DNA from 3 places in the Romboutsia sp. Marseille-P6047 genome. Region 3 is predicted to be linked to each of the others. Evidence: riboswitches for the same ligand, from Rfam matches in the RefSeq annotation. Region 3 holds a riboswitch; each other region holds the start of a gene.
The links. Region 3 has a riboswitch for lysine ahead of EIH23_RS09895 (YfcC family protein). Riboswitches for the same ligand answer to the same signal wherever they lie in the genome.

Region 1: it holds a riboswitch for lysine, as region 3 does, so the genes downstream of both, EIH23_RS04285 (aspartate-semialdehyde dehydrogenase) here and EIH23_RS09895 (YfcC family protein) in region 3, are expected to answer to the same signal.
Region 2: it holds a riboswitch for lysine, as region 3 does, so the genes downstream of both, nhaC (Na+/H+ antiporter NhaC) here and EIH23_RS09895 (YfcC family protein) in region 3, are expected to answer to the same signal.

The regions. Positions count from the first base shown of each region.
Region 1 covers NZ_UWOT01000003.1:115,673-123,423, forward strand. Annotated here, with positions in the region: gene hpt (hypoxanthine phosphoribosyltransferase) at 1-475, shown strand, start outside; gene EIH23_RS04260 (VOC family protein) at 563-967, shown strand; gene EIH23_RS04265 (DUF4397 domain-containing protein) at 1,099-1,701, shown strand; gene dapD (2,3,4,5-tetrahydropyridine-2,6-dicarboxylate N-acetyltransferase) at 1,781-2,497, opposite strand; gene dapB (4-hydroxy-tetrahydrodipicolinate reductase) at 2,528-3,271, opposite strand; gene dapA (4-hydroxy-tetrahydrodipicolinate synthase) at 3,265-4,161, opposite strand; gene EIH23_RS04285 (aspartate-semialdehyde dehydrogenase) at 4,211-5,209, opposite strand; lysine riboswitch at 5,315-5,483, opposite strand; gene EIH23_RS04290 (L-serine ammonia-lyase) at 5,697-6,890, shown strand; gene EIH23_RS04295 (M20 metallopeptidase family protein) at 6,934-7,751, shown strand, end outside.
Region 2 covers NZ_UWOT01000005.1:62,337-70,087, reverse strand. Annotated here, with positions in the region: gene EIH23_RS06655 (helicase C-terminal domain-containing protein) at 1-100, shown strand, start outside; gene EIH23_RS06650 (AbgT family transporter) at 458-2,050, shown strand; gene nhaC (Na+/H+ antiporter NhaC) at 2,427-3,866, opposite strand; lysine riboswitch at 3,977-4,149, opposite strand; gene EIH23_RS06640 (ribonuclease H family protein) at 4,290-4,898, shown strand; gene EIH23_RS06635 (peroxiredoxin) at 4,951-6,705, opposite strand; gene EIH23_RS06630 (hypothetical protein) at 6,910-7,191, shown strand; gene EIH23_RS06625 (protein phosphatase 2C domain-containing protein) at 7,382-7,751, shown strand, end outside.
Region 3 covers NZ_UWOT01000008.1:82,752-90,502, forward strand. Annotated here, with positions in the region: gene EIH23_RS09875 (sensor histidine kinase) at 1-115, opposite strand, end outside; gene EIH23_RS09880 (ABC transporter ATP-binding protein) at 226-987, opposite strand; gene EIH23_RS09885 (FecCD family ABC transporter permease) at 987-2,078, opposite strand; gene EIH23_RS09890 (ABC transporter substrate-binding protein) at 2,088-3,107, opposite strand; gene EIH23_RS09895 (YfcC family protein) at 3,265-4,695, opposite strand; lysine riboswitch at 4,823-4,995, opposite strand; gene EIH23_RS09900 (glycoside hydrolase family 1 protein) at 5,137-6,543, opposite strand; gene EIH23_RS09905 (PTS transporter subunit EIIC) at 6,567-7,751, opposite strand, start outside.

The DNA.
Region 1 (7,751 bases), on a different contig from region 3:
AGAGCTTGGAGCTCAAATATCAGAAGATTATAAGGATAAAAACTTATTAGTAGTATCACTATTAAAGGGAAGTTTTATATTCTGTGCGGATCTAGTTAGACAAATAAGTGTTCCAGTTAGAATAGAGTTTATGACAACAGCAAGTTATGGACATGGTGAAGAGAGTTCAGGAACTGTAAATGTAGTATCAGATGTAAAGGCAGATTTATCTGGATACGATGTTTTAGTTGTAGATGATATAACAGATAGTGCTCTTACTATGGACTTTGTTATAAAGCATTTAAGTGGAAAAAATCCTGCTAGTATAAAATCTTGTGTATTATTAGATAAGCCAAGTAGAAGAAAAGTAGAATTAGTACCTGATTATTGTGGATTTGAAATAGAAGATAAGTTTGTTGTTGGTTATGGACTAAACTATGGTGATTACTATAGAAATGTACCATATGTATTTAACGTAACAAACGAAGATAGATAGGTATGTCTGGAGGTTTTGTGTTCGCTGGGATTAACGAACACAAAACCTCTTTTTGGTTGAAATGTTTAAAATAAAGGAGATATTATGATGAGCAAAAGAGTTATGCATCATGTTTGTATTCAGACTGAGGATTATGAGAAATCTTTGGCGTTTTATAGAGATGTTATGGAGTTTGAAGTTGTTCAGGTTAGTGAAGGTTTTCATGGTAGAGATTTTAATACTTGGCTTAAATTTGGAGAATTCATGATAGAACTTCAAACTGCTAAGAATGGTGAGTCTCTTAATAAGTGGAGTTCTAAAAATGAGGGAATCGTTCATATGTGTTTTTTAGTGGATAATATTGATGAAGAATATAATAGAATTATAGATATGGGTTATGATAATTTTAAGGTTAAAAATGGAGAGATTATTTATAATGTAGAAGGTTGTAAATTGTTCAAAATTAAAGCACCAGAAGGTACAGAAATAGAAATTAGAGATACAAATATATAATAAAAATAAAAACGCCTCTTATATAAATTAAGAAGTATACCTTAGTTATATGTGGAGGCTTTAATTGTATCAAAAACATTATAAACTAAATATGATAATAGTAGTACTATATTTAATAGGGGGTTGATATTGTGAGAGATTGGAATTTAAAGTATTCATTGATTAGAATGCTTCATGCTGTGCCAGAAGGGGATAGAGTAGATATATATATAAATAATATGCCTTTTTATAAAAACTTAGCTTTTACTGAATTTAGTCCGTATGTATATGTACCGGAAGGCAATTATACTGTAACTGTGTATCCTATTGATACTCAAGAGAACCCTATAATAAATGAAAAAATAGATGTAAAAGTAGGGGAATTAGCAACAATTGCTATTAGTGGTAGTGAAAATGATGTAATATTAATTCCTGTGGTAGAAGAGGCTGAGGTTGTAGAGGGGAATAATGCTAAAATTAGAGTTGTACACTTAGTTCCAAATGGACCATCAGTTAATATTGAAGTAAATGGACAAAATTTATATAGTAATGTGGAATTTAGAGAAGTAACTCCTTATGTAACTGTTTTGGCAGGTGAATATGTAGTTAATATAGAAGAATCTGAAGAGGGAAAAATAATATTAAAAAATAAGGTAATATTAAATGCTGGAAGGATATATACGTTTTATGCTGTAGGAAATTTACCAAATGCGGAAGTAATCCAATCTTTAGATGGAGCTACATTTATGAATTAAAACAATATAAAAAGCTATAAACAATAGATATGAGTCTAATTGTTTATAGCTTTTATCATTTAGGCTGGTAAATGATATATTAATCTAATTTCCTTAAATCACTTAATATTTGTGTTTTAGATGAAGTTTTTTCATCCTTAAATTTTAATAATTTAGCAGGTGAACCAGCAACTACTGTATTAGGTTCGACATCTTTTGTAACAACAGAACCCGCAGCTACAACAGCACCTTTACCTACTCTTACACCCTCTAAAATAACACAGTTAGCACCAATAACAACATCATCCTCTATTACTACTGGAGTAGCAGAAGGTGGTTCTAAAACACCTGCTACAACAGAACAAGCTCCTAGATGAACATTTTTACCTATTATGCCTCTTGCTCCGATTACTGCATTCATATCTACCATAGAACCTTCACCTATAACAGCTCCTATATTAACAACAGCTCCCATCATAATAACTGCATTTTTACCGATAGTAACCATATCCCTTATAAGTGCACCTGGTTCAATTCTTGCTTCTTCATGTAAATAGTTATACATAGGGATAGCAGAGTTTCTTCTATCATATTCTATATGAATATCGTCAATATGGTTTTTTATACTTTCAAGCTCATTCATTATAACATTATAATCTCCGATTAAAGTATAAGAACCATTACCTCCAAAAACTTTAAATTTATCGTTTCTTTTTAAACGTAAAAGCTTACCAGTAATATATATTTTTACAGGTGTTTGCTTTTCTGAGTCCTTTATAAATCTTGCAATTTCATAAGCATCATTTAAATTTATCATAAGTTGAATTCCCCCTTGATTATGTCTTAATTAAAATATATTATCCATGTTATAGTATCCAGGATCTTGATTAGCTAAAAATTTAGCAGCAGTAATAGATCCTTTTGCAAATATGTCCTTAGATTGGGCCGTATGCTTTATTTCAAGAACTTCATCATGACCAGCAAATATTACGTCATGTTCACCAACAATAGTTCCACCTCTAATAGCGTGTATACCTATTTCATTTTCTTTTCTTTTAGCTTCACGCCCATATCGCCCATATTTATTTTCTGACATTGGTAAAACCTCTTTAATAGAGTTAGCTATCATTACAGCGGTACCGCTTGGAGCATCTACCTTTTTATTATGGTGTTTTTCGATTACTTCTATATCAAAATCACTTAGTGCTTTAGCAGCCTGTTTTACTAATCTTAGTAATACATTAACTCCTAAAGACATGTTATAAGAGTGAAATATAGGTATAGCTTTAGATGCATTATAAATCTTATCAAACTCTTCATCATTATAACCTGTAGTAGCTATAACTAGTGGAGTTTTAGTTTTTAATGCATAACTTAAAACTTCATCTAAAGCTAAGTGATGTGAGAAATCTATTATAACATCAGCATTTTCACTAACATAGTCAAAAGAAGAGTATGCTTTAAATCCTAAATCATTGTTATTTTGAGGAGAAACCCCACAAACTAATTCTAAATTAGAGTCCTCATTAACACAGTTAGCCAAAACTCTTCCCATTTTTCCACTACATCCATTTATTATTACTTTTAGCATGTTCCCTCCTGTAATTTTAGTCCACAATTGACTAATTGTTGCTTTAGAACTTCTACATTTTTAGGATCCATTTCAGCAAGAGGCAGTCTTAAACCACCAACCTCGAATCCAAGTAAATTAGCAGCTGTTTTTACTGGAACAGGATTTACCTCTATAAATAAAGCATCTATAAGAGGTTTCATTCCAAGTTGAAGTTCTCTAGAACCATTTATATCTCCTTCAAAGAATTTATAAACTAAATCATGAGTTTCTTGAGGACAAATATTAGCCAGTACTGATATTACACCATGGCCTCCAAGAGATAATAATGGTAATATAGTATCATCATTACCAGAGTAAACAGCGAAATCTTTTGGAACTAATCTACAAACTTCAGCAACTTGAGCTAAGTTTCCGCTAGCTTCCTTTATACCAACTATGTTTTTAACCTGAGCAAGTTCAGAAACCATACTAGGAGCAAGATTGACACCAGTTCTGCTAGGAACGTTATACATTATTATAGGTATATTAACGCTAGAGGCTATAGTTTCAAAGTGTTTTTTTATTCCAGATTTATTTCCTTTATTATAATAAGGTGTTATAACTAAAAGAGCATCTGCTCCAAATTTCTCAGCTTGTTGACACATATAAATAGAGTGAATAGTATCATTTCCACCAGTGCCAGCTATGATAGGTATTCTTTTATTAGCCTTATCTATAACATATTTTATAACAGCAAGATGCTCTTCATCATCAAGAGTACTAGCTTCACCTGTAGTACCACAAGCAACTATAGCATCTGTATTATTTTCTATATGAAATTCAACTAATTCACCAAGTTTTTCATAGTTAACTCTACCATTCTCATCAAATGGAGTAATTAAAGCAACTGCAGATCCTTTAAATATCATAACGATATCCCCCTTAAAATATAAAAATTAAAAATAATTTTTAATAAATTTAAACTAAATTATATTTTAATAGCAACTCAGCTATTTGAACTGCATTAGTAGCAGCACCTTTTCTGATGTTATCAGCTACACACCAGAAGTTTAATCCGTTATCGATACTAAAGTCTCTTCTTATTCTTCCAACAAAAACTTCATCATTACCGTTTGCATCAATTGTTGTAGGATATTCTAATTTTTCTGGATTATCTATTACAATAACACCATCTGCATTTTTTAAATCATTTATTACATCATTAAGTTCAAATGGATTTTCAAGCTCAATATTTATAGATTCACTATGACAGTTTTTAACAGGAACTCTAACTGTAGTAGCAGTGACTTTTAAGTTATAGTTATTAAATATTTTCATAGTTTCGTTTACCATTTTCATCTCTTCTTTTGTATAGCCATTTTCAGTAAATACATCTATATGAGGAAGACAGTTAAAGGCTATTTGATGAGGATAAAAGCTATTAGCTTCTCCGTTTACACCATTTTCTAAATCTTTAACTCCTCTCACACCAGAACCAGATACAGCTTGGTATGTAGAGTAAATAACTCTTTTTATTTTATATTTTTCTTGAAGTGGTTTTAATGGAACTACAGCTTGTATAGTAGAGCAATTTGGATTAGCTATAATCCCTTTATGATCTTTAACTGCATCAGGATTAACTTCAGGAACCACTAATGGAACATTAGGGTCCATTCTCCACTGACTGGAATTATCTACTACAATAGCTCCTTTAGATGCTGCAATAGGTGCAAATTTTTCACTTATAGATCCACCTGCAGAGAATAATGCTATTTGTATATCTCTATCAAAAGAGTTTTTAGTTAATTCTTCAACTATATACTCTTTTCCTGCAAATTTAACTACAGAACCTGCTGATTTAGCAGATGAAAATAAATAAAGATTTTTTATTGGAAAATGCCTTTCTTCTAACACTTTTAAAAATGTTCTACCAACCATACCAGTAGCACCAACTATTGCCACATTTATCTTTTTCATTTTAATCACCCCAATTTAATATATATTTACCAAAGTTATATAAAATACATACAATTAAAAAAACGTACAAAGGTATACTTTGTACGTTTTAAAATACATAAAAGTAAACCTTGTAGCTCAACACTTAAGATAAGTGACAGTATTGTATATATTCTATACAATCCCAGAAAATACCTTTGCCAAGATATATCTTCGGCTATAATTCCTTTCTCTAATTATTAACGCTTGCCAGCTACAATTAGTTACTAATAATTACAGCGCCTCTACGATAGGTTAAGAGACTATAAATAATTTAGTATAATTTTAATGTATAAATCTCTAAAAATCAATTTAAATTTTAGAAAATTCTAAATTTTAATGCAAATAATGAAATTAGGTTGAAAAAATTCTAAATTTTAATGAATAATTTGTATCTAATAATATGACAAAAAGATATAATTAAAATTGAAGGAATATACTAATTATCACAATATAAGGGGGAAATTTAGTGGATACTTTAAAAGAATTATTTAAAATTGGTTGTGGTCCGTCAAGCTCTCATACAATGGGTCCGCAAAGAGCAGCTAAAAAGTTTAGAGATAAGAATCATAATGCAGATAGTTTTAGAGTAAATTTATATGGTAGTTTAGCGGCAACAGGGGAAGGTCACTTGACAGATTATATTATAAAAAAAACATTAGAACCTAAAAGTGTTGAAATAATATGGGAACCAGATGAAATAAAAGATTTCCATCCAAATGGAATGACATTTAGGGCTCTAGATAAAGATAATAATGTGATAGATGAGTATACAGTGTTTTCAATAGGCGGAGGAAGTTTAAAAGAAGAAAATGAAAATACATCAAATATTAGTAAACAATACCCTTTGACTACAATGACAGATATTATGAATTGGTGTAATGAAAATAATAAAACCTTATTGGATTATGTTTTAGAAAATGAAGATGACGATGTTTTTGAATATATAGATAATATAAGAATAGCGATGAGACGATCTATAAAAGAAGGATTAGAATCAACCGAATTTATACCTGGCAAGTTACAATTAAAAAGGCGTGCTAAAGACTTTTATAATAAATATTTAGAAAGTAATAAATTTACAACTATGTTATTTTCTTATGCATTAGCTGCTTCAGAGCAAAATGCTTCTGGAAATATGATAGTTACAGCTCCAACATGTGGTTCAGCAGGAGTTATACCAGGGGTACTTTTAAGTTTACAAGACCATGGTGAATATACTGATAATCAAATAAATGAGGCATTATTAGTAGGAGGATTGATTGGAAATATTATAAAATACAATGCATCAATTTCAGGTGCTGAAGTAGGATGTCAAGGTGAAATCGGTGCTGCATGTTCTATGGCTGCTGCAGCTATTGCATATCTTAAAGGTGGAACTACTGAGCAAATAGAGTATGCAGCTGAAATAGCATTAGAGCATCACTTAGGAATGACATGTGACCCGGTATATGGGTATGTTCAGATTCCATGTATAGAAAGAAATGCTATCGGAGCAGAAAGAGCTTTAGACTCAGCTAACTATGCTTTATTGACAGATGGAACACATTTTATAACATTAGATCAAGTAATTCAAACTATGAAGGAAACAGGTATAGATATGATGGATAAATATAAAGAAACTGCTAAAGGTGGTTTAGCTAAGCACTTTTTCTCATGTTAACAAAAACATAGTTTAAATAATTCACTCAAGGGGGAAGAAAAATATGAATGACATAAAGGCATTGTTTGAAAAACTGAAAAATCATAGAAATAAATTACATAATATTGGTGAAATAGGTAGAAAAGAATATAATACATCAAAATATATAAGAAGTTATTTAGATAAATTAGGAATAGAATATAGTGTTTATATAGAAACTGGTACGGTAGGTATTATAAAAGGAAAAAATCCTAGAAAAACTATAGCATTTAGATCAGATATTGACGCATTAAGTACTGAAAATGGAGTTAAGCATTTATGTGGACATGATGGGCATATGAGTATTTTACTTGGATTAATAGAATATCTAAATAATAATAGGCATAATTTAAATGATAATATTGTATTTATATTTCAACCAGCAGAAGAAGCGCCTGGTGGAGCTGAAGAAATGATAAAACAAGGTGTTCTCAAAGATTATAATGTAGATGAAATATATGGATTACACATATATCCTGAAATACCAGAAGGATATATTGGTTTAAGAGATGGTTATTTCTTAGCACAAGGAGCAGAAATAGATATAAATATAACTGCTAAAAGTGCCCATGGAGCTATGCCTCAAAATGGAATAGATGCTACTGTAGTTGCTTCTAGCTTAATAAGCAATTTACAAAGTATAGTTTCTAGAAACTTAAGTCCTATAGATAATGGAGTAATTACAATAGGAAAACTAAATGCAGGATCTGTAAGAAATATAGTTGCTGAAAATGCATATTTAGAAGGAACTATGAGAACATTTAGTCCAGAAACTTACGCACATATGAAAAAGAGAATTAAGGAAGTTGTATCTGGGTGTGAAGTTATGTATAATTGTAAAAT
Region 2 (7,751 bases), on a different contig from region 3:
TTTGAGTAGTAGAGTACGTTATATGGGTGATTTACAAAAAACTTTTAAAATAAAGTATTTTAATATAAATTATTTAATAAATAAAGATAAGATACTTTAATGATTAAATAATAAAAATTAAACTTTTTTAAAAAATGAAGAAAAATTATATATAACTTTCAATATATGTAGGAAATGTATTATACATATAAATCTTTTATATTAAAATAAATCTCTTGTAAAGTAGTATTTAACAGGGGTTTATTATTTTTTTTATCATAAGTATAAAATTTAAAATTTTCTAATAATAAAAGTTGATTTGGAAAATAACTAAAATTAATAAATAAAGTATTATTGTTGAAATTTATAGAAAATTTTAAAAATAAAGTTGACAATTATTTTTAGGTTGATATAATTAGTATATAAAAATTAATTTATTTATTAAAAATAAGAACTTATTATTAGGGAGGGAAAGAATATGGATAGAGCGGTTAAATCAACGCAAGAGAAAAAAAGTGTATTTCAAAAATGCCTTGATGGAATAGAAGTAGTAGGAAACAAACTTCCTCATCCTATAACATTATTTGCATTATTCTGTGTGGCAATTATGATTATATCTGCAGTAGCAGCAGGTGTAGGTCTTTCAGCAGAAGGAGAACTTATAAATAGAGCTACTAATGAAGTTGAATTCCAAACAATAACAGCAGTAAGCTTACTATCAAGAGAAGGTATAGTTTATATGCTAGAAAATGCTATATCTAACTTTATAAACTTTGCACCACTTGGGGTTGTTTTAGTAGGTATGTTAGGTATAGGTACAGCAGAAGGAAGTGGATACATATCTGCTTTACTTAAAAAGACAGTTTCTGTAACTCCAGCAAAATTAGTTACACCAATGGTTGTATTTTTAGGAGTTATGTCAAATATAGCAAGTGATGCAGGATACGTTGTATTAGTTCCACTTGCAGCATTAATATTTATGTCATTTGGTAGACATCCACTTGCAGGACTTGCAGCAGGGTTTGCTGGTGTTTCTGGAGGATTTAGTGCTAACTTAATAATAGGAACAATAGATCCAATGTTAGCAGGTATATCTACTGGTGCAGCTCAAATGTTAGATCCAAACTATACAGTACAAGCAGCATCAAATATGTATTTTATGATGGCATCTACATTCTTAATAACAGGATTAGGTTGGTTTATAACTGATAAAATAGTTGAACCTAGATTAGGATCTTTCAGTGGTAAATCTCAATTATCAGAAGAAGATAAAAACTTACAAAACTTATCTAAAGAAGAACAAAGAGCATTAAAAATTACTAATACAGTAGTATTATTAATGTTAGCAGCATTAGTTGCAATAGTATTAATGCCAAACTCAGTATTAAGAAACTTAGAAGCAGATACATTTGCAAATTCAATAATAGATCATTCACCATTAATGAATGGATTAGTTGTATTAATAGCAATAATATTCTTCGTGGCAGCAGTTGTTTACGGAAAATTATCAGGTAAATTTAAAAATGAGAAAGATGTTGGTGCTGAACTTGGTAAGTCAATGGCTTCGATGGGATCATATATAGCATTAGCATTTGTTATGGCTCAATTTGTTAGCTACTTCTCATACACTAACTTAGGTACAATATTAGCATTAAAAGGTGCTGAATTACTAGGTTCAATGAATATGAACTCTATAGTTCTAATAATAGTATTCGTATTATTTGCAGGATTTATAAACTTATTCATGGGATCAGCTTCAGCTAAATGGGCTATAATGGCTCCAGTATTCTTACCAATGTTCATGAAACTTGGTATATCTCCAGAGTTAACTCAAGTTGCTTACAGAATAGGTGATTCTACTACTAATATAATATCACCACTTATGAGTTACTTTGCAATGATAGTTATATTTGCTCAAAAGCATGATAAAAAAGCTGGTATAGGAACTTTAATATCAACAATGGTACCATACAGTTTAATATTCTTAGTTGGATGGATAATAATGTTAGTATTATGGATGACATTAGGATTACCACTAGGACCAGGAGCAGGACTAGTTTACAGCTTATAATATAAATAAAAAAAGAAATCTCAATACATTTAAATGTTATGGGATTTCTTTTTTATGTCTAGAACAATATTTAGATATTCTTACTATTTTGTAGAGGTTTTTGAAAAATTTCATATACAAAATCTTTTCATTTTATGGAAATTGAATGTATTTTGTTATCCTTTGTATAAACTATGACTGAAGATTTTGAGTAATTACCTAAGTCTTTAGTATCAATTTTATTACATTACCTAAATTATTATCTACAAGAGAATTTACACAAATACTATCTTTACTTAAACTTTGTGTATTTGATGTATTATTAATCCATTCTAAAATATACCTAAAAAGGGGATTAGAAAAAGGGTTGTCTAAATAGACAACCCTTTTATTATATTTATACTATAGCCTCTTTTACAGACTCAGTATTATCTTCAGTTGATATTTTTTCTATACTTATTCCTGTTAAACCATAAAATAGTGATATTATAGGGCAAAGTAAATTGAAGAATGCAAATGGTAAAAATGCAAAACACCCAACCCCCATTGTGGCAGACATATAAGCTCCACATGTATTCCATGGAATTAATGGTGATGTGATTGTAGCACTATCTTCTAAAGCACGAGATAGATTTTTAGCAGCTAATCCTTGGTTTTTAAATGCATCTTTATACATACTTCCTGGAATTACTATTGCTAGGTATTGATCAGCTACAGCTAAATTAGTTCCAATAGCAGTGAAAATTGTAGCAGCAATTAATCCGAATGTTCCTTTTGCTACTTTTAATATTGAATTAGCAAGTGCTTGTAGTATTCCTGACTTTTCAAGTATACCTCCAGTTACTAATGCACACATCATAAGTGCAACTGTATCTAGCATACTTTCCAGTCCTCCACGAGAAAGTAATTCATCTACAAATACCATACCACTATTTGAAGTATATCCTACTTTAGCAGCTACAATAACATCTGCAGCTGAACTTCCTTGGAAAAATACCGCTACAAATCCTCCAGCTAGTGCTCCGATCATTAGTGCGGGTATTGCTGGTACTTTAAGGATAACCATAGCTATAACTCCAACTGGCACTAAGAATAACCATGGAGATAAAGTATTAAAGCTAGATAGTAAAGCATTTTGTATTTCTGTTATTTGAGCTGTATCTATTTGGCTTCCTGCATACTTCATTCCTAATATAGCGTAGATTATAAGCGCTATTAAAAGAGCAGGAATTGTAGTATATAACATATGTTTTATATGATCAAATAAATTAGTTCCAGCCATTGCAGGAGCTAAGTTCGTTGTATCTGAAAGTGGAGACATTTTATCACCGAAATATGCTCCTGAAATAATTGCACCAGCTACTAAGCTACTTGGCATGCCTAATGCACTTCCTATACCAAGCAATGCTATACCAATAGTTCCTACTGTTGTCCAAGATGAACCTGTAGAAATTGATACGATAGCACATATTACAGTAGTAGCTACTAAAAATATACTTGGAGATAATAAATTAAGTCCCCAATAAATCATTGATGGAACTATACCACTTATAATCCAAGTACCTATTAATATACCTACAACTAAAAGTATTAAAATAGATTGCATTGTAGTATTAATAGTTTCTAAAATTCCTTCTTCTAATTCTTTCCAAGTAAACCCAAGCTTAAATATAGATATGCAGCCAGCAAAAACTCCACCTAATATTAATGGAATATGAGCTGAAATTTCATAATCTTTTAGAATGACTAAGCATGTTACTAAGGTCGCAACTAAGAAACCGATACATAAAACTGCATCAAATAAGGTTGCTTGTTTTTTTTCTCTTGATGATGTCATGATAGACCTCCTTGATTTTTATGAATATAACCTGATATCTAAATTTTAGCTAAAAAAATAGAGTAGAAGTTTCTACTCTAGACTTAATCATTTTTTAGTATATGACTTAATCTAAAGATAGTACTCCACAAATTATTGTGACAGTGTTATACATATTATGTATAACCCCAACATACAAGCTTAAAGCTTCACTTGTATATTTCGGCAATATTACCTTTTGTTTTGCTTCAACGTGCTTACCTCCACAGAACTACTTATTAATATCGCGACCTCTATCATTAGTTATATTCGTTATTCATAAAAAATTATACCATAAAGTAATAACATATGGAAGTGACAAAATATAACTTTAAAAAAAATAAAGTTTAAGTTACAATAATTATTGATTACAAGCGGTATAAAAATAATTGTAAGCTTATAGGAGTGATAATATTGAGTAAAAAAAAATTTTATGCAGTCAGAAAAGGTAAGTGCATAGGAATATATAATACTTGGGATGAATGTAAGTCTCAAGTAAATGGGTTTTCAGGAGCAGAATACAAAAGCTTTTTATCTAAAGATGAAGCAGAAGAGTATATATATGGAAAGAAAGAAATTATTTTTTCGAATGAAGATAACACCGTAGAGGCATATGTAGATGGTAGTTATGAACATTGTATAAGAGAATATGGCTCAGGTGTTGTTATACTAAAAAATGGACAAGTTCAAAAAACATACAGCATAAAGGGTAATGATGAGTCTTTAGTAACTATGAGAAATGTCGCAGGTGAAATAGAAGCATCAAAACTAGCTATGAATTATTGCCTAGAAAATAATATAGAAAATCTAATTTTATACTTTGACTACGAAGGTATTGAAAAATGGTGTACTGGAGTTTGGAAAACTAATAAAGAGGGAACAATAGAATATAAAAGATTCTATGATGGAATAAAAAATAAACTAAATATTAAATTTGTAAAAGTTAAAGCTCATAGTGGTGATAAGTATAATGAAGAAGCTGATAAATTAGCTAAAAAAGCTATAGATTTATAAAAAAATAATAAGACCTTAATGTATACTCATTAGGGTCTTATTATTTTATGATTTAATCAGGAATTTCTCCATAGATATCTTCTAATTCATCTGCAAATGCTATTGGGCTATTTATTGACTCATACATAGCTCTAGCATATATATTTGCTTGATCATAAGTTGACTGCCAAGCGAATATTCCTCCTAAACAGTTATTTAATACATACTGACCTTTTAAATATATAGATAAATCATTTTCTATAGACATAGCATACTGACCATCTCTTATAAGATAAGGAACTCTAGCTTCGTTATCAAATTGATATTGATATCCATTCTTATTTATATAATTTCTTCTAAGTTCGTCATTTGATACAGTTGTAGTAGCTCCTAATCTACCATAGAAAGGAACTCCTAATAGTATTTTTTCAGAAGGCATTCCATTTTGTATAAGATTTTGAACCATTCCATGAACACTATAACCTGATAAAGATAGGTCTGAATCATATAAATTAGCTTGATGTCTACGTCCTCTCTCTCCAGTTTCACCTGCTGTAAAGTCATAGCTCATAAGGTTAAAATAAGTTATTATAGGAGCAATTTTATCTATTTCAGCACTTCTATTTGTATATCCAGTATCACCAGTACCAGCAACACTTAACCATTTCTCATCACCAATTACGTCTCTAATGGCAGTTAATAATAATGTAAAGTTTTCTCTATCATTAATACTTGATTTTATACCAGAGGCACTACTACCTGGATACTCCCAGTCAATATCTATACCATCTAAGTTATAATTATTTATAAGTCTATTAACCTGTCTAGCAAAATCATATCTAGATTTAGGTGTTGAAGCTGCATCTGAGAATCCCTCAGCACCCCATCCTCCAATAGCAGCAATTACTTGTAGTTGAGGATTATATCTTTTTAGAGAAACCAAATACTCTAAATATCTTGGTGTAGGGACTAATAAAGAACCATCAGGATTTATTTCAACAAATGCATAAATAACTGCGTCTAAAAAGTTAGGGTCAACATTTTTCGGATTGCCTAAAACATACTCCATAACAATTGGTTGAAGATCAGGGCAATTACTATTAGTAACATTAGACTGTTCATCAGGACCGTTTATAGGAGGTCTATTTAAATAAGGTATAGTTTGAGAACGTTCTATTTCTTTTACATCTTTACCTGGCATAAAACATAAGTACCAATCTAAGCATGAATATTCTTTTCCGCAATTATTTATTCTTTTTTTCAAATCCTTCCATGTTTTAGGTGGAGGTAAAATTACCGGCATACCTGGAAGCCAGTTAGCTGGAGTAACTATATTATCATTATCAGATGCTTGAAGTGCGTCTATAATTCTTATTATCTCTGGAATATTTCTTCCAGTTGTTAGAGGATAGTAAAGAATAGTTCTTAAAACTTGTTTATCATCTATTATAAATACAGAACGAACAGTAGATGTATTGCTCATAGATTCAGAAATCATACCATATAGTTTAGCAATTCTCATATTAGAATCTGCAATAACAGGAAATGGGATTTCAATACCAGTTAAAGTACAAATATTATAAACCCAAGCTAAGTGAGAACTATTACTATCTATACTAAGCCCTATAAGATCCGTATTTCTTTTTTGAAACTCATCATAATATTTTGCAAAGCATATAAATTCTGTAGTACATACTGGTGTGAAATCACCAGGATGAGAAAATAAAACTACCCATTTGCCTTTATAATCAGACAACTTTATAGGTCCAAAAGTTGTATTGGCTTCGAAATCAGGCGCAGTTGATCCTAAACTTGGAAGACATGGCATATAAATCACCCCTTAATTCAATAAAATATAATCTATTTTATAGTATTAATAAATAGATGTTTATGTTACAGGTTATAATAGTAAGTAGTGTAAGTCTGTTATATACAACAAAAATGTACAATAATAATTGCTATTTTTAGATAAATTTGGTATAGTTAATTATGAATAAATGTGTTAAAAATTGTAATTATAGGGGTGAGTAGTTTGAAAAGATTGGTACAAATACTTATTATGTCACCTATGATATGTTTTTTTGTAACTTCTACGCTGTTTATTTCTAACCTTTTTATGGGAGTAGTTGTTGGAATTGGATATTATTTTATGCTTTTCAGCTTTGGAAGTTTAGCACTATTCGGGACTTTATTTTTATGCAATATAAATCGTATATTTGCTAAGAAAAGAAGAGTACCTCAAGCTAGGGTTGCTAAAAAGGTAGTCAACAAGAAAAAGCAAAATCAAAATATATCAAGAAGAAAAGTATCATAAGAATGCATAATGAGAATTATATAAATTTAATGACGTTAAATTTAATGATTAGTGAGGATGTAAGAATAGGACTATAAACGATATTGATATCATCAAGTATTGTTTGTAGTCCTATTTTTATTATAAATGGAGAATAGTTTCTACTTAAAAATAATAAAAAATAAATAAGAAGTATTTTAGGAGGTAGGAGATGGAATTTGATGTTTTCTACAGAAGTGTAGTTGGATATAAAAATATATTAAAAGGTAAGGAATCACAAGATTATTGTAAGTATAAAAAAATTAAAGGTGGGATAATATGTTCATTAGCAGATGGACATAGTAGTGATTTTTTTGAATATAGCCATATAGGATCAAAATTAGCTTGTGATGCAGGAATTTACGTTTTAGAGAACTATATAAAAGAAAATGGATATAAACTAGATAACATAAAAAATGATTTAGTTAATAGTAAAATACAACAAAAAATATATATAAAGTGGCTAGAGTTAGTAAATAATCACTTTAAACAAAGTAGACCTGTTGTATTTAGAACTGAGTATTCTAAATATGCAACTACAT
Region 3 (7,751 bases):
AATAGCTCAATTTACTGTGTTCAAGATTTGAACCTTTTTTCATTAAACCTAAGATTAGTTGATTTGTGCTATTTATAACATTCAAAGGTTTTCTTAACTCATGAGATAAATTAATTAAATAACTATTTTTACTCTCTTATAATTATTAATATATTTAAAAATTTATTTAATGTAACTTCCTTAATATACTTTTATTTAATATATTTAAATTTATGTAACTAGTTTTTACAACTTATATATTATATTTACTAGATCAAGTCCATCATCGTAATTTACTACTGCATCAACTTCATATACATCTTTAATAAGTTCTTTTGTTAAAATTTCTTTTGGATTTCCATATGCAACTATGTATCCGTCTTTTAAAACATATATTTTATCACAATACATTGATGCCATATTTAAATCATGAATGGCAGCAATTACTTCTATATCTAAATTCTTAACTGTATTCATTAACTGTAATTGATATTTTATATCTAAGTGATTAGTCGGTTCATCAAGTATTAAACAATCTGTTTTTTGAGCAAGAGCTCTTGCTAATATAATTCTTTGCTGCTCTCCACCAGAAAGTGTATTAAAGTTTCTATCTTTACAATTAAGCATGTCAACTTTCTTTAAAGATTCCTCCATTATTTCATAATCATTTAAAGAATCTCTTTCCATTAATTTTTTATGAGGAGATCTTCCCATTAAAACTATTTCACTTACACTAAAATCGAAATCATAATAGTTATGCTGTGAAACCACTGCCATCTTTCTTGCACTTTCTTTAGTAGTAAGATCATTTAAATTTATATCGTCTAATCTAATAATTCCACTTGTTGGCTTTAATATTCTATAAATACATTTTAATAATGTTGATTTACCACTTCCATTAGGTCCGATTATACCTATAAATTCTTTATTTTTTACATCTATATTAATTCCATTTAATACATCCTTTTTCCCTATTTTAAATTTAATATCTTCTACATTTATTTTCATTAGCTTTTACCTCCAAAGCCGTAAGTATTTCTAATAATTAACAAAATAAAACATGGTGCACCTATCATTGAAATGAGTATTCCTATCGGTATCTCTGTTCCCTTTATAATTACTCTAGATAGTATATCTGCCCATATTAAGAATATTGCACCTAGCAGCGCTGCTATTGGAATTATTTTCTTATGATCTGGTCCTAGAATTATTCTAACAATATGAGGTATTACTAGCCCTACAAATCCAATCATTCCAGATGCGTAAACTAAAATTCCGATCATCAAAGATGCTATTATTAAATAAGCATGTCTATATTTATGAAGATCTGTTCCTAATGTTATAGATACTTCATCTCCTAATAACATTAAATTTAATATCTTATGTTGAGTTAAAAAGAATATAGTCCCTATTAAAACAAATGGCATTATAAACATTATTTGCTCCCATTTTGCACCAGCTACACTTCCCATTAACCAAAATGTTATAGTCTGCATTCCTTGAGCATCATTAGCAAAATAAACTATAAAGCTAGAGAATGCACTACAAACCGAACTAAGCGCCATACCTCCTAAAAGAAGTTTTATAGAATTTGCTCTTTGACCAATATTAGCTATTAATAATACAAGCATTGATGTTACAAGTGCTCCAATAAATCCACATATACCTATTGCATTACTTCCAAATATGGCTCCTACTCCAAGCATAACCGATATTGTCGCACCTAGTGATGCTCCTGATGATATCCCTAGTATATATGGGTCTGCGAGCGGATTCTTCACAATTGCCTGCATTACAATTCCTACAACTGATAATCCTATACCAACTAACATAGCTAATATAATTCTAGGTAACCTTATTAACCAAACTACATCATGTACTGCTCCATTAGATAATATTTCTTCATTTCCTATTCCAAATATTTTATAAAAAATAATACTATAAACTTCCTTTATACTTATATCAACAGAACCTAAATTCACTGCAAATCCTATAGATAAAGCTAATATTAATAATAATATTAGCGAAACACCTACATACATAGGTGCTCCTTCATTTATATTTATTCTACTTTTACTTATTATAGCTTTCTTATCCATATAATTAGCCTACTCATTTAAATCTGGATATAATCCATTTGCAAATGTATTTATTCCATCTATTGTTCTTATTCCACTACAGTACATTTCTCCTAATGCAATAGCATTTATTCTATTATTTTTTACAGCATCTAAACTTGCAAGTGACTTATTATTTAAAATATTTTCTACAGCTTCTTTAGGTACATTCTCGTCATTTCTATCCATATATACTACAAATATTGAATCTGGATTTAATTTTATTAAATCTTCTTCACTTATATTTCCACCATTAGGATTTAATAACTCACCTCCAAGAATTGAAACCATATCTCCACCTAATGTACTTGCTCCATAAGTATATATCTGTCCATCCATATATTCTATTATTAAAGTAGTTTGCTTTTCATTATTTTTTACTGAATCAGCTACAGATTTTACTTTTAAATCAATTTCATTTACTAAATCCTTAGCTCTATCTTCAACATTAAATATCTTACCTAAATTTAATATATCAATCTTTTCATTTTCCACTTTTCTACTTGCTACTGCTCCACTATTTAATGACATATATGTATTTGTACCATTTTTATGCCAATAGTCCACATCACCTAAATTCTTCTCATCAAATAATGAGTACCAAGATAATATAAAGTCTGGTTGTTCCATTATAATAGTTTCCTTAGATGGTGCAAATTCTTTTAAATAATTTACTTTATTAAAAGCTTCTTTATATTCACTCTTAACTTCATGGTCTAATCCAGAAGCCATTACTATCTTATCTTCTAAACCTAATGCTAGTAATGTTTCTATTGAATTTTGATATACTGCTACAACCTTTTCAGGTGACTTTTCAAAAGTTATTTCTACAGGTTTTTTTTCATAATTATATGTAGTTATTGTAACAGGATAATGTGAACTCTCATTCACTATATTTTCTGTTAATTCTTTATCTTCTACTTCATTTGTATTATTTGTGCTACATGCTGTAAGGCTTAATATAATTAAACCACTTAAAAGTAATGTAATTTTTTTCTTAATCATCTTCATTTTCTAAATCCTCTCATATATATTTACAATAAATACCTTACAATATTATACATATAAACTTAATCCTATTTGTGTCATTTTTGTGTCATTTCTGTGTCACTTTACACAAAAAAGTAAAAATAATAAAAAAATAGATGGACTAGAATGTCCATCTATTTTATGCCCATTGCATTAGTGATCCGATTGTTATAAAACCAAGTGATAATATAAATAATATCCCTTGAAGTGGTAAAACCCACTTTAACCATTTTCCATAAGGCACACCTGCAAGACCCAAGCAAGCTATTAATATTCCTGATGTTGGGAATAGTGTATTAGAAAATCCATCTCCCAATTGATATATCAATACTGTTAATTGACGAGATATTCCAACTAAATCTCCAAGTGGTGCAAGAATTGGCATTGTAAGTGCTGCTTGTCCTGAACCCGAACTAACAAAGAAGTTTATAAACATTTGTATAGGATACATTATATAAGCTGCTATCATTGGTGGTAAGTTACCAATTAATTGAGATAAATTATATAAAATTGTATCTATTATATTAGCATTCTCTGCAATTATTACTATAGCTCTAGCAAATACTAACATAACAGCTGCTCCTATCATTCCCTTTGCACCTTCTATAAATGCATCTGCCATTTCATCAGTTCCAAGTTTTCCAATAAAACCACTCATAAGTCCAGTTGCTAAAAATACTGCAGCTATTTGAGGAATCCAAAATCCCTGAGTTAATACTCCCCATACAATTATTCCTATACATAATGCCAATAAAAGTAATATTATTTTATGTGACATTCTAAAATCTTCATTTTCACTTCCACAGTTACCTAAGTTTGCACGCTTAATTTGATCACTTTCATAAACTAAACTAAGTTTTGGATTCTTTTTAATTTTTGATGCATACATCATTAAAAATACAGTTCCTATACAAGTAGTTATAAACCAAATAATTGTACGATATTCTATTCCTGAGAACATCGGTATTTCTGCTATTGATTGTGCAATACCTACTGTAAATGGATTAAGCATAGCTGATGAAAATCCTAATTCACAAGCCAAATATGTAATTCCAACTGCAACTATACTATCATATCCTAAAGATAGCGCTAAAGGTACAATTATTGCTACAAAAGGAACTGCCTCTTCACTCATTCCAAATACAGCACCACCTAATGAGAATAAAAATGTAAGCATTGGAATTACTAAAATTTCTTTTCCTTTAAATATATTAGTAACTCTCACTATTCCAAAATCTATTGCTTTAGTTCTAGTAATTAAATTAAATGCTCCCCCAACTACAAATAAAAATGCTATTATTTCTGCACCACCAATAATACCTTCTACTGGTGCTTGTAAAACTTCAAATACTCCTTGTGGCTGACTTTCAATATATTTAAATGAGCCATCTACAATTATTGTTTTTTCACTTCCATTTACCACCTTTACTACTTTTTCATAAGCCCCTCCTGGTACAATATAAGTTGCAATTGATACAAGTATAATTATTGAAGTAATGATTACTAAAGTATGAGGTACCTTTAATTCTCTTTTATTTTCTCTTTCTGTTCTTGCTTGTGCTAAATTCAATACTTTCACTCCCTTTTATTTTTATAATTTTCTTAAATACAAAAAAGTCTTGAGCGAAATCACTCAAGACTATATTCTTTCATTCAAATAATTTACAAATTGAAATACCAATTTATTAAAATATATCTGTCATGATAGCTCATCATAAAATTTATGACAGTATTATGCATATTCTACATAATCCCAACTATATAACCTTAAAGCCTCAGTTATATGTTTCGGCGATATTTCCTTTCAATTTACTTCACTGTGCTTAACTCTGTAAATTTACTCTTAAAGATCGCAACCTCTATCTTTTTTATTTAATTTTTAATTTATATATAATATAACCTATATTATTTCTATTGTAAAGTGAACATTAACTTTATTTTCAGATTTTTCTAATTTTATATCATTTTAACATAAAAGACTGAACTACTTTAGTTCAGCCTTAATATATTTCTATAATTTTTCCCCATTAGATCTTATTACTTCTTTATACCAAAAGTAACTATCTTTTTTAATTCTCCTTAAATCTTTAAAATCATGATCTTCTCTATTGATATATACAAATCCATAACGTTTTTTAAACCCTTGATGAGAACTTAATAAGTCAATTACTGACCAAGGACAGTATCCAATTAGCTCTACACCATCTTCAATTCCTTTTCTACAAGCATCTATATGATCTCTTAAGTAATTAATTCTATAATCATCATGGACTCTTTCGTCTTCAGTTAATGTATCTGCTGTTCCAAGACCATTTTCTGTAATTATAAGAGGTAAATGATATTTATTGTAATATTCATTTAATGCTATTCTTAACCCAACAGGATCTATTTGCGCTCCATACTCTGTTGCACTTAAGTTAGGATTTTTTTCAATTTTAAAATATCCATATAAATCATAATCTATCTCACTAACACGAGTTCCAACTGGATTTTCTTCTGTTGCTTCAAGATGTCTTGCACATAGTGTACGATAATAGTTAAATGCTATAAAGTCCATTTTAGCATTTTTAAGTATTTCTTTATCTTCCTCAAGCATATTAGGAACTATGTTAAGTTTTTCTAAGTAATTCATATAATATGCTGGGTATTGTCCATTATAGTGCATGTCTAATAAATAATTAGTTTTAAAGTTATCATTTAATTTTGCTGCCCATACATCTTCTGGCTTATTTGAGTATGGATAAGTTACTGTAGCCGATATTGATGGCCCTATTTTCCCACCTTCAACCATATTATGGCAAGCTATTGTTGCTAATGCGTGAGCTAAACACATATGATAATCCATCTGTGCTCTCATTTTTTCAACTTTATAATTATCAGTTTCATATATATTCATACGCTCTTTTACACGCATCATTAAATTTTGTTCATTATGTGGTTGCCAGTACTTAACTCTATCTCCGAAGTTTTCAAAGCAAATCTTTGCATATCTTTCAAATGCAAATGTACATTCTCTAGCTTCCCATCCATTATACTTCTCAACTAATGCATATGGTAAATCAAAATGATATAAGGTAACAAATGGAGTTATATTACACTCTACTAAATAATCTATTACCTTATTGTAAAAGTCTATTCCAGCTTGATTTATTTCTCCATCTCCAGTGGGTATAATTCTAGCCCATGATAGCGAAAATCTATATATATTTAGCCCTAAATCTTTCATAAGATCTATGTCTTCTTTCCAGTGATGATAAAAATCACTAGCTACCTTACTGTCTGCTTGAATTTCTGACTTTTTAAATGAATTAAAGTCTGCAACTGTCATTCCTTTTCCATCTTCATTCCATCCACCTTCTATTTGAAATGCTGAAGATGATGCCCCCCATAAGAAATCTTTCGGGAATGTATTTTTCATACTACGTCCTCCTAATGTCTATATTAAGCAACCTCTTTTAAAGTTTCTTCTTGCTCTTCCTCTATATCTTTAAATCCAACTATATATGTAAGTAGTGCTGAACCAAAGAATGCAAAAACACATCCTATTAAGTAAGCTAAAAATCCTTTAGCTCCAGCTTGTGCATATACTGGAATTGTAAGTACACCTTGATTTGCAAATGCTATACCAAATGCTCCTCCATATCCCATTATTCCACCACCTATTGCACCGCATATTACTGCACATATCATTGGCCTTTTTAAGCGTAAGTTAGCTCCATAAATTGCAGGTTCTGTTATACCAAATAAAGCAGTTATACTCCCCGATAAAGCAACTGTTTTTAGTGATTTATTTTTCGATTTTAAAAATACACCTAATGCTGCTCCTGCTTGTGAGAAATTTGCTGCTCCTGCAAATGCTAGTAAATTTTGACGTCCATTTTGAGCTATATCATTTATTGCTATTGGTAATATTGGTCTATGAGCTCCAAATATAACTAATACACACCACATTCCACCTATAAATGCTCCACAAAGAACTGGGCTAAAGTTCATAAGTAATTGATAGAACCAATTAACTCCATTACCTATATATATTCCTATTGGCCCAAATACTAATAAAGTGGATGGAACCATTATTAATATTGAAAGTGTAGGAACCATTATCATTTCAATTACATCTGGTATTACTTTTTTTAAGAATTTCTCTAAGAAAGATAACATCCAAATTGCAATAATTATCGGTATTACTGATGAAGTATAACTTGCTTTTGTAATACTAATATTAAATAAACTTACTACTCTCTCTTCTGCCATTAATGCTACTATACTAGGATAACATAGAGTTGCACCAAGTACCATTGATATAATTTCATGTGTTTTAAATACTTTAGCAGCTGTATATCCAAGTATTATTGGGAAAAAATAAAACACTGCATCTGATGCTGCATTTAAGATAATATATGTATCATTTTGCTTTATATCTATATTATGCTTATTTAAGTAGTACATAGATATAACTGCTAATATCCCCTTTATCATTCCTGAACCAGCTAGTGCATATATAATCGGCGTAAATATCTGAGCAATAGTTGTAAGTACCTTATTTAATGAAAAACCTTTTTTAATTTCTTCATTATTTTTATTCTTAGTTTTACCAACCATAGGTTCTAGTTCTTTAAATACTTT